DNA from 2 places in the Pinisolibacter sp. DMC100 genome. Region 2 is predicted to be linked to the other one. Evidence: predicted binding sites of a transcription regulator. Region 2 holds the regulator's gene; the other holds the start of a gene.
What was found. The regulator PhoB, encoded in region 2, activates phosphate uptake and scavenging genes when phosphate is short. The targets are predictions, from matches to a motif close to TGTCATNNANCTGTCAT.
Positions count from the first base shown of each region.

Region 1: the regulator PhoB is predicted to act here: its motif matches at 2,763-2,779, upstream of pstS (phosphate ABC transporter substrate-binding protein PstS).

Region 1 covers NZ_JBQUZT010000002.1:634,238-639,939, forward strand. The annotation lists gene purN (phosphoribosylglycinamide formyltransferase) at 1-354, shown strand, start outside; gene ACT541_RS11785 (cache domain-containing protein) at 587-1,609, shown strand; gene ACT541_RS11790 (ligand-gated ion channel) at 1,606-2,664, shown strand; gene pstS (phosphate ABC transporter substrate-binding protein PstS) at 2,843-3,895, shown strand; gene pstC (phosphate ABC transporter permease subunit PstC) at 3,969-4,958, shown strand; gene pstA (phosphate ABC transporter permease PstA) at 4,961-5,702, shown strand, end outside.
Region 2 covers NZ_JBQUZT010000001.1:1,123,167-1,128,868, forward strand. The annotation lists gene ACT541_RS05145 (ATP-binding protein) at 1-1,031, shown strand, start outside; gene phoU (phosphate signaling complex protein PhoU) at 1,150-1,863, shown strand; gene phoB (phosphate regulon transcriptional regulator PhoB) at 1,889-2,587, shown strand; gene ACT541_RS05160 (GcrA family cell cycle regulator) at 2,693-3,211, opposite strand; gene ACT541_RS05165 (acetylornithine transaminase) at 3,792-4,988, shown strand; gene argF (ornithine carbamoyltransferase) at 4,985-5,702, shown strand, end outside.

The sequences.
Region 1 (5,702 bases), on a different contig from region 2:
CACGATCGGCTGATCAACATCCACCCGGCGCTGCTGCCCTCCTACAAGGGGCTACACACCCACGCCCGGGCGCTCGCCGACGGCGTCAAGATCGCCGGCTGCACCGTGCATTTCGTCCGCGCCGAGATGGACGTCGGGCCGATCATCGTCCAGGCCGCGGTGCCGGTGCTCGACGACGACACGCCCGACACGCTGGCCGCGCGCGTGCTGGCGCAGGAACACCGGATCTATCCGTTGGCGCTCGCCCGCGTGGCGAGCGGTGCGGCCCGCGTGGTCGTCGACGCCGAGGGCCGCGAGCGGGTGACGACCAGCGGAACGACGTCCGCGACGGCGGCGCTGGTCGCGCCGGTCTGAGGCCGGCTCGACGCGTTTCGAGTCGTCTCGGACGCGGCGCAGAGGATCGCCCCCGCTCGGGCACCAGAGGCGAAACATCAACGGCCATTGATCTTTCCGACCCGGTTCGGGCCGTCGCGCGCCGCCGCGACGCCTTGATCGTTCCTCCGCAATTCTACTAGGATCGCGGCTCCTGCCGCGTCCGCCTTCCGGCCGCGCCCGCCGTCTCGTCTCCCGCGATCGGAGTTCAGCCTTGTCGAGCGAAAGCGCGATTTCGTCGTTTGCGTCGGTACCGCGCCTGCGGACCCGGTTCGTCCTTTCCCTCGGCGCCGCGCTGGTGATCGTCGCGACGCTCGGGGCGATGGTGTGGCTCGCCACCTCGACCCGGCGGGAGACCGCGACCGACGACCGTGCCGCACGGATGCGGGCGGTCGGCCAGGCGGTGACCTCGGCGATCGATCAGGCCGGCCGCTTCGCCCAGGCCCAGGCGGAGGCGATGGCGCGGCGCTCCGACGTACCGGCACCGCTCGCCGCCAACGATCGCCCGGCGCTCGCCGCGCTGTCGGCCTCGACCTGGACCTACTTGAAGGAACAGGCGGGCGTCACCGTCTTCGGCTTCCATTCGGCCGACCTGCGCTACCTCCTGCGCGTCCACAAGCCGGAGAGCCACGACGACGACATCTCGCGGCTGCGTCCGATGGTGCTCGCCGCCAACAAGACCGGCCGCGGTCAGGTCGGCGTCGAGATCGGCGTCACCGGCATCGTCGGCGTGCGCGGCATCTCGGTGATCCGCCATGGTGATGCGCTCGCCGGCACGATGGAGGTCGGCCTCGACCTGCAGCCGATCCTCGAGCAGATCAAGACCGTCACCAATGCCGATCTGGCGGTGGTCCTGTCGCGCTCGCTCGCCGGTCTGCCGGCATCCGCCGACAACGGCGGCGACCTCGTCCTGTCGTCCTCGACCGATCTCGCCCGATTCTCCGCCCAGCTGCGGGCCGGACGACTCTCGATCGCGCGGGAGACCGAAGTCGGCGACCTCGACATCGACGGTACCGGCGGCGCAGTGTTGCGCCAGCCGCTGGTCGACTATTCCGGCCGCCTCGTCGGCAACGTCGTGGCGCTCGCCACCTTCCCCGAACAGGCGGTGCAGGATCGCCGGCTGCGCTCCGATCTCGGCGTGCTGGCGACCGTCGGCGGCATCCTCGCCTTCGTCTTCTTCTCGATCCTCGCCTTCGGCGTGATCGCGTCGCCTGCTCGCGACGAGGAGGCGAAATGATCCGGCTCGTCGCGGCTCTCGCCGCCGTCCTCTTCGCAGCGCTCGCCGCACTTCCGTCGGCACACGCCGAGACCGGTCTGCCACAGGGGGTCGAACTGCCCGTGCGGGTGCGCATCGCGCTGCGCATCCTCGACGTCACCGAGATCAAGGAAGTCGCCGGCAAGGCGCGGCTGTGGGTCGAGGTGACCCAGCGCTGGCGCGATCCACGCGTCGGCTTCGACGCCGTCGAAGCCGGCACGCCGCGGGTCGACCGCGTCGGCTCGGAAGCCGACAAGTACCTCGAAGGCATCTGGACGCCCGGCGTCGTCGTCGACAACCAGATCGGCGACGTCGACGGCCGCACGGTCGCCGCCTCCACCCATGCCGACGGCTCGGTCGTCGTGGTCGAGCGCTACGAGGCCGACTTCCGCGTCGCCACCGACATGACGGCCTTCCCCTTCGACCATCAGAAGATCGCCCTCTCCTTCTCGGCGCCGCGCCATGCCAAGCAGGACGTGCTGCTGGTGGCGACCGACGCCGATCGCGGCTTCTCCAAGGTCGCCGAGCGGCTCTCCGTCACCGACTGGCAGCCGCTGCGCCTCGACTTCACCAATGCCGAGGCGGCCGGCTGGAACGCCCGCAGCTATTCCCGGCTCGAGGCGGCGCTCGAGGTGGAGCGACTGTCGGAGCGCTACATCCTGCGCATCTTCATCCCGATCGCCGCGGTGCTCGCCGTCTCGATCTACGTGCTGTGGGCGCCCGGCCTCGGGGCGACCGACAAGGGCGGGCTGATCTTCTCGGCGCTGCTGGCGCTCGCCGCCATCAGCTTCACCTTCGAGTCGAGCTTCCCCGGCTCGATCTCGCTCAACACGCCGATCGCCCAGATCATCTCGATGGGTTACGTCTATCTGGTCACGGTGCTGCTCTTCGACAGCATGCTCGGCGTGCCCTGCGGCAAGCCCAGATCGAGACTGCATCGACCCTGCCTCGAGGTCAGGCGACAGATGTCCTGGGCGCTGCCGGCGATCATGACGGCGATCTGCGCGGGAGCGGTGATGCGCGCCCTTCCCGCCTGATCGGGCCTTCGTGACGAATTGCCACGAAAGGCCGCGGCCGGCGCCGCCGCTTCCGTTCCAATCCCTTGTTCTGTTTCTGAAATTCTCCGCCGTTCGTTCGACATCAAACTGTCATCGACCGTGTTGCATGGTCGGGACGTTCCGGGATCGACCCGGCGAACAAGGAGAGATTTCCGTCATGAACAAGGCCGTCCACTCGGTGCGCGCGACGCTCGCTGCCGTCACCATGCTCGGCATCTTCACCGCGCCGGTTCTCGCCGGCGACTTCACCGGTGCCGGCGCGACCTTCCCGGCGCCGGTCTACGGCGCCTGGGGTGCCGACTACAAGGCCGCCGCCGGTTCGGCCCTCAACTATCAGGCGATCGGTTCGGGCGGTGGCCAGACCCAGATCCTCAACCGCACCGTCGACTTCGGTGCCTCCGACGCCCCGATGGCTCCGGAGAAGCTCGAGAGCGGCAAGCTGCTGCAGTTCCCGACCGTGGTCGGCTCGGTCGTCGTGATCGTCAACCTCGACGGCATCGCCGCCGACCAGCTCAAGCTCTCGGGCCCGGTCGTCGCCGACATCTATCTCGGCAAGATCACCAAGTGGAACGACCCGGCGATCGCCAAGCTGAACCCGGACGTCAAGCTGCCCGACCTCGCCATCCTGCCGGTCTACCGTTCGGACGGCTCGGGCACGACCTTCGTCTTCACCGCCTACCTCAACGCCGTCTCGGACGAGTGGAAGGGCAAGGTCGGCTCGGCCACCTCGGTCAAGTGGGAAGCCGGCAACGGCGCCAAGGGCAACGACGGCGTCGCCGGTTCGGTCAAGAACGCCAAGGGCTCGATCGGCTACGTCGAGTACGTCTATGCCTCGGCCAACGCTCTGACCACCACCCAGCTCCAGAACAAGGCCGGCAAGTTCGTCAAGCCGACCGTTCCGGCCTTCCAGGCCGCCGCTGCGGCCGCCGACTGGGACAAGGCGAAGAACTTCGACGCCTCGATGATCGACACCGCCGGCGACACCGCCTGGCCGATCGTCTCGGCCACCTTCATCCTTCTGCCGAAGGACCCGAAGGATGCCGCGCAGTCGGCCGAGGTCATGAAGTTCTTCGACTGGGCCTTCAAGTCGGGCGACGCCGCGGCCGAGAAGCTGCACTACATCGCGCTTCCCGGCGCGGTGAAGGACCGCATCCGCAAGGCCTGGACCGCCGAGGTCAAGGACGCTTCGGGCGCGCCGATCTGGAAGTGATCTTCCCCGAACCGACCACCCCTCCGCGGCTCGCCCGCGGAGGGGTCTTCCCGGATCCACGCGAGACAAGCCCTTGACCGCGCTCAGCCCCGACCCGGCTTCGACCGATCTCATCCCGCCGCTGCAGGCGGTCCAGGCCCGCCATTCCAAGCTCGTGAAGGATCGCCTCTTTCACTGGGCCCTGACGGGCGCGGCGACGCTCGTCCTGGTGCTGCTCGGCGCCATCGTCGTGCTCCTGTTCCACGGTGGCTTCCCGGCACTGAAGGCCTTCGGCCTCGGCTTCTTCGTCTCCACCGAATGGAACCCCGTGACCGAACAATACGGCGCGGGCGTCATGCTGTGGGGCACGCTGATCACCTCGGTGATCGCGATGGTGCTCGCCTTTCCCGCTTCGCTCGGCATCGCGCTGTTCCTGACGGAAGTCGCGCCGCTGAGCCTGCGCCGGCCGATCGGCACGGCGATCCAGCTTCTCGCCGCCGTGCCGTCGATCATCTACGGCATGTGGGGCTTCTTCGTCGTGGCGCCGCTGATGTCGGCCTGGGTGCAGCCGGTGCTGACCGCGGTCCTCGGCCCCCTGCCCTTCGTCGGCCAGCTCTTCTCCGGCGCCCCGGCGGGCACCGGCGTTCTGACCGCCGGCCTGATCCTCGCCCTGATGATCATGCCCTTCATCACCGCGATGTTCGTCGAGATCTTCGGCTCGGTGCCGCCGGTGCTGAAGGAGGCCGCCTACGGCGTCGGCGCCACCACGACGGAAGTGTTCCGCGCGGTGACCGTCCCCTACGGCCGCTCGGCGCTGGTCGGCGCCGTCATGCTCGGCCTCGGACGCGCACTCGGCGAGACCATGGCGGTGACCTTCGTCATCGGCAACGCCAACCGCATCAAGGCCTCGCTCTATGCGCCGGGCGCCTCGATCGCCTCGACCATCGCCAACGAATTCCCCGAGGCCGGCCCCGGCTCGATGAAGCTCCATGCGCTGCTCGAGCTCGGCCTCGCGCTCTTCGTCATCTCCTTCGTCGTGCTGGCGCTCGCGCGTTGGCTCGTCGGCTCGCGCATGGAGGGCTGAACATGACCCGCCTCGAACGCCGTCTCGTCGTCGACCAGTTCTGGCGTGTCGTCGCCACCGGCCTCGCCGTCCTGGCGATCGTGCTGCTCGCCTGGATCCTGTGGACGCTCTTCTATCGTGGCGCCACGGCCCTGTCGTTCTCGGTCTTCACCATGCCGACCATGCCGCCGGGTCGCGGCGGCGGCCTCGCCAACGCGATCGTCGGCTCGATCGTCCAGGTGGCGATCGGTCTGGCGCTGGCCGCACCGATCGGGCTGCTCGCCGGCACCTGGCTCGCCGAACTCGGCCGCGGCCGCTTCGCCGACGCCGTCCGCTTCGTCAACGACGTGCTCCTTTCGGCGCCGTCGATCCTGGTCGGCCTCTTCGTCTACCAGCTGCTGGTCCAGCCCTTCGGCGGCTTCTCCGGCATCGCCGGGTCGATCGCCCTCGCCGTGCTGATCCTGCCGGTGGTGGTGCGTTCGACCGAAGACATGCTGCGGCTGGTTCCCGGTTCCCTGCGCGAGGCCGCCTTCGCGCTGGGTGCCACGCGGGCCCAGGTCGTCACCTCCGTCCTGTGGCGGGCGGCGCGACCGGGCATCGCCACCGGTATCCTGCTCGCCGTGGCGCGTGCCGCCGGCGAGACGGCGCCGCTGCTCTTCACCTCGCTCGGCAACCTCGGCTGGTCCTTCGACATGACCCAGCCCATGGCCAGCCTGCCCGTGACGATCTATCAGTATGCCGGTAGCCCCTTCGACGAATGGGTGG
Region 2 (5,702 bases):
ACACGGCGGTCGGACCACTGGTCCGGGCGGTGATCGATGCCGTCGACGAACCCTGCATCGTGGTCGACGGCACTCACGAGGTGCGCTGGTTCAACCGTGACGCGGCGCTGCGCTTCCCCGCCCTGTCGGAGGGCTTCCCGCTGTCCTTCGGCGTGCGCGTCACCCAGCTCTACGACGCCGTCGACACCGCCCGCGACCGGCTGGCGGCCGAGATCGTCGAATGGCACGACAAGGTGCCGACCGAACGCTGGTCGCGCGCCCACGTGGCGCCGCTGATCGTGCCCGGCATCGCGCCCTTCCTCATGATCCGCATCGAGGACCTGACCGAGACGCGCCGGATGGAGCGCATGCGCGCCGACTTCGTCGCCAACGCCAGCCACGAACTGCGCACGCCGCTCGCCGCCCTCTCCGGCTTCATCGAGACGCTGCAGGGTCCGGCGCGCGAGGACGGCGCCGCCCGCGCGCGCTTCCTCGGCGTCATGGCCGAACAGGCGGGGCGGATGAAGCGGCTGATCGACGACCTCCTGTCGCTGTCGCGCATCGAGATGAAGGCGCATCTGCGCCCCGAGGCCGAGGTCGACCTCTGCGAGGTGCTCGCCCGCGTCCTCGACCTCGCCCGCCCGGCCGCCGGCACCGAGGGCGTCACCCTGGCGCTCGAGGGCTGCGACACCGCCCGCGCGGTGCGCGGCGATCGCGAGGAACTGGTCCAGGTCTTCACCAATCTGGTCGAGAACGCCGTCAAGTACGGCGGCGCCGGCGGCTCGGTCGAGGTGACGGTGCGGACCGAGGGCGATCTGGTGCTGGCGACCGTGCGCGACCACGGCGACGGTATCGACCCGGTCCACCTGCCGCGCCTGACCGAGCGCTTCTACCGCGGCCATTCCGACGGCGCCGGTTCGCGCCGCGGCACCGGCCTCGGCCTCGCCATCGTCAAGCACATCGTCACCCGCCACGGCGGGCGGCTCGACATCTGGAGTCGGCGCGGCGAGGGCTCCGCCTTCACCGTCGCGCTCGACCGCTGGAAGTCGTGAAGCGCTAAGAAATCAACAATTTGGAGCGTCATCAAACTGACGTCTCCGCGTCATAGAAACGGGGCGACCCGGGCCGGTTCCGCCGGACGGTTCGCGCCAGTGGAACGAGGTTCGCTCGATGACCAACCATACCGTCGTCGCCTACGATCAGGAACTGAAGGAACTCGCCGGCCGCATCGCGGAGATGGGCGGGCTCGCCGAAGGTCTCGTGACCGACGCCGTCACCGCGCTCGTTCGCGGCGACACGACGCTGGCGCAGAAGGTGGTCGCCACCGACGCCCGGCTCGACCGCCTCCAGCACATCGTCGAGGAGCAGGCGATCGTCATCATCGCCAAGCGCCAGCCGATGGCGCTCGATCTGCGTCACATCTTCGTCGCCATGCGTCTCGCCGGCGACCTCGAGCGGGTCGGCGACCTCGCCAAGTCGATCGCCAAGCGCGTCATCGCCATGAACGGCGGTGTCCGTCTGAAGAGCGTGCTGATCGGCGTCGAACACCTCGCCGAGATCGCGCTCGAGCAGCTCAAGGCCGTGCTCGACGCCTATGCCGCGCAGGACTCCGAAGCCGCGATCGTCGTGCGCGATCGCGACGAGCAGATCGATGCGCTCTATACGTCGCTGTTCCGCGAGCTCCTCACCTACATGATGGAAGACCCGCGCAACATCACCTTCTGCACCCACCTGCTGTTCTGTGCCAAGAACATCGAGCGCATCGGCGATCATGCCACCAACGTCGCCGAACAGGTCCACTATCTGGTGACCGGCGAGCAGGTGATCGGCGAGCGTCCGAAGGGCAACGACGCCGAGCAGATGAAGTTCGAGGCCGGCGTCTGAGCCGGCCCGAGGAACGAGGGACGACATGGCCCGCGTGTTGATCGTCGAGGACGAGGAGGCCCTCGGTCTCCTCCTGCGCTACAATCTCGAGAGCGAGGGATACGACGTCGAAGTCGTCGCCCGAGGCGACGAGGCCGATACGCGCCTGAGGGAGAGCGTTCCCGATCTCCTCATCCTCGACTGGATGTTGCCGGGGCTCTCCGGCATCGAACTGTGCCGCCGCCTGCGCGCCCGCTCCGAGACCGAACGCCTGCCGATCATCATGTTGACGGCACGCGGCGAGGAGAGCGAGCGCATCCGCGGCCTCTCCACCGGCGCCGACGACTACGTGGTGAAGCCCTTCTCCACCGCCGAGCTGATGGCCCGCGTCCGCGCCATGCTGCGTCGGACCCGGCCGGAGCTGGTCTCCACCCTGCTGCGTTCCGGCGACCTCGAGCTCGATCGCGAGACCAAGCGCTGCCGCCGCGCCGGCCGCGAGATCCATCTCGGACCGACCGAATTCCGCCTGCTCGAGTTCCTGATGCAGTCGCCCGGCCGCGTCTTCACCCGCGAGCAGCTGCTCGACGGCGTCTGGGGCATGGACGTCTATGTCGACGAACGCACCGTCGACGTCCACGTCGGCCGCCTGCGCAAGGCGGTCAACCGCCCGCGCGAACGCGACCCGATCCGCACCGTGCGCGGCTCCGGCTATTCCTTCGACGAACGCTTCGGCGCGATGGCCTGAGGCCGTCGCGACCGGCGCGCGATCGCCGCGCCGTTCCGACATCCCGAAATGCAGAGAGCCCGACGATCGCTCGCCGGGCTCTCTGCGTTTCTCGGGCCTCTCGCCTCAGGCGCGACGGCGGTCGCGGCGGCGGTCGGCGACCGGCTGATAGGCCAGCCGCGCGTGATAGGCGCAATAGGGGATGCCGACGTCGGAGCGACGGGCGCAGAAGTGGAAGTCGGACGCCGACGGATCGCCCATCGGCCACTTGCAGGTCTGCTCGTTGATCTGCAGCACCGAGGCGTTGGGGATCAGCGGCTCGTCGGAGAGCGACACCAGCTGCGGCGCCGGCTGGGCGTGACGGCGTTCCTCCGGCCGGGTCTCGGCCTTGAGCGCGGTGGCGCCGACGCTGACCGGGCCGCCTTCCGAGCGCCCGGTCGAGGTCGCGGGACGGGTGACCGGCTTCTTCGGGCGGCTGGCGGAGGGCTGAGGCGCCTTGGCCCGGCCCGACAGGCCGAGCCGATGGACCTTGCCGATCACCGCGTTGCGGGTGACGCCGCCGAGTTCGCCGGCAATCTGGCTGGCGCTCAGTCCGTCGCCCCAGAGCTTCTTGAGAAGCTCGACCCGCTCGTCGGTCCAGGAGATCATCGCTACCCTCGCAGTCGTGGCCGGCGATCGAACCTTCCGAATCCCTTCTCGTCCGGAGGAATCCCTCCGGGGCCGCCTCGTTTCCGAGGCGTCGACGCAAGACGAGAGGTATGGGATCGGACGATCCGTCGCACGAGATGTCGTGTTTAACAAGTCGTAAACTACACTAGCCGTAGACTCGCGAGCAAGGCGGCGAGGAATCGTTTCGGTGGATGAACGATGTCTTTTCCCCAGCGTTGAGTCCGATCTGCAACAGGGGATGACACGTACCGCCGAGATCGCGCGCTTCGCGCGACGGTTGCGATCCGTGGACTTGCGTATGTCGTCGCCGATGGTCTGCCGCGACCGCGGTTTTCGGCCGGCGACGTTGACAATTCGACCCTTCCGCCCCCATTATCCGCGCGCTCGACGAAAGGTGCCCCAAAGGCACTTCGATCGTCGTCGCGGGTGCCGCCCGGAGGGCGGCATCGTTCGTTTTGGGGGCCCGTCGCGAACGTCCGCCCCTGCCTGCAGGAACCCGGGGGCGTCCGCCTTCTCCGCGCTCGAAACGCGGCCGGCGGCGTCCGGAGACGAGAGAATGACCGAAACCGCGCTCTATTCGACTTTCGCCCGCGTCGACCTCGAGTTCGTCCGCGGCCGTGGGGTCTGGCTCGAGACGGCTTCGGGCGAACGATGGCTCGACATGATGGGCGGCATCGCCGTCAACGCGCTCGGCCATTGCCATCCCCATCTCGTCGCGGCGCTCACCGAACAGGCCGAGAAACTGTGGCACGTGTCGAACGTCTTCGCCGCGCCGCATCAGGAGAAGCTCGCCCGTCGTCTGGTCGAGACCTCCTTCGCCGACCGCGTCTTCTTCACCAATTCCGGCGCCGAGGCGCTGGAATGTGCGATCAAGACGGCGCGTCGCCGCCAGTTCCACGAGGGTCGGCCGGAGCGCTATCGCCTGATCACCTTCGAAGGCGCCTTCCACGGCCGCACGCTGGCGACCATCGCCGCCGGCGGCCAGGAGAAGTACATCGAGGGCTTCGGTCCCAAGGTCGACGGTTTCGACAAGGTCGAGGGCTTCGACGAGGCCAGGGTCCTCGCCGCCATCGGTCCCGAGACCGCCGGCATCCTGATCGAGCCGATCCAGGGCGAGGGCGGCATCCGCCCGGTGCCGCCGTCCTTCCTCGCCTTCCTGCGCCGCGTCTGCGACGAGCACGGCCTGTCGCTGATCTTCGACGAGGTCCAGTGCGGCATGGGTCGTACCGGCAAGCTGTGGGCCTACGAGGTCGCCGGCGTCGCCCCCGACATCCTGGCCTCGGCCAAGGGCATCGGCGGCGGCTTCCCGCTCGGCGCCTGCCTCGCGACCGAAGCGGCCGCCGCCGGCATGACGGCGGGCACCCACGGCACGACCTACGGCGGCAATCTGCTCGCCATGGCCGCCGGCAACGCGGTGCTCGACGTGGTGCTCGAGGACGGCTTCCTCGACGCGGTCGCGCAGAAGGGTCTGCGCCTCAAGCAGAAGCTCGCCGCCGTGGTCGATCTCCATCCCGAGATCTTCCAGGAGGTGCGCGGCGAGGGCCTGATCCTCGGCCTCAAGTGCCGCCGCCCGCCCGCCGGTGTGATCGCCGCGATGCGGGACCAGAAACTGCTGGCGGTCGCCGCCGGTGACGACGTTGTACGCTTCCTGCCGGCTCTGGTGGTGAGCGACGAAGAGATCGACGAAGCCGTGGCGCGTGTCGAAGCCGCCGCCCATGCGCTTCTCGAGGCCGAAAAGGGGGCCGCTGCGTGACACTTACTTCCGGCAAGCGCCATTTCCTCGATCTGCCCGACGTCTCCAAGGCCGAGCTCCGTGCCATCCTCGACGAGGCGTCCCGCCTGAAGCGCGTCCGCCGCGGCGCCTTCGAGGGCGAGGGCCCGCTCGCCGGCAAGGTGCTGGCGATGATCTTCGAGCGTCCCTCGACCCGCACCCGCGTCTCCTTCGACGTCGGCATGCGCGAGCTCGGCGGCCAGACCCTGATGCTGACCGGCGACGAGATGCAGCTCGGCCGCGGCGAGACCATCGCCGACACCGCGCGCGTGCTCTCCCGCTTCGTCGACGCGATCATGATCCGCATCCTCGATCACGGCGCGCTGAAGGAACTGGCCGACAACGCCACCGTTCCGGTGATCAACGGCCTGACCAAGCTGTCGCATCCCTGCCAGATCATGGCCGACGTGATGACCTTCGAGGAACATCGCGGCCCGATCGCCGGGCGCACGATCGCCTGGGTCGGCGACGACAACAACGTGCTCGCCTCGTGGATCCACGCCGCCGAGCGCTTCGACTGCAAGCTGCGCATCGCCACGCCGCCGGAACTCGCCCCCAAGACCGACATCATGGCCTGGGCCCGCAAGGCCGGCGCCTCGGTGGTGTGGACCGAGGACCCCTACGAGGCGGTCGCCGGCGCCGACTGCGTCATCACCGACACCTGGGTGTCGATGGGCGACGACGAGAGCGAGCGCC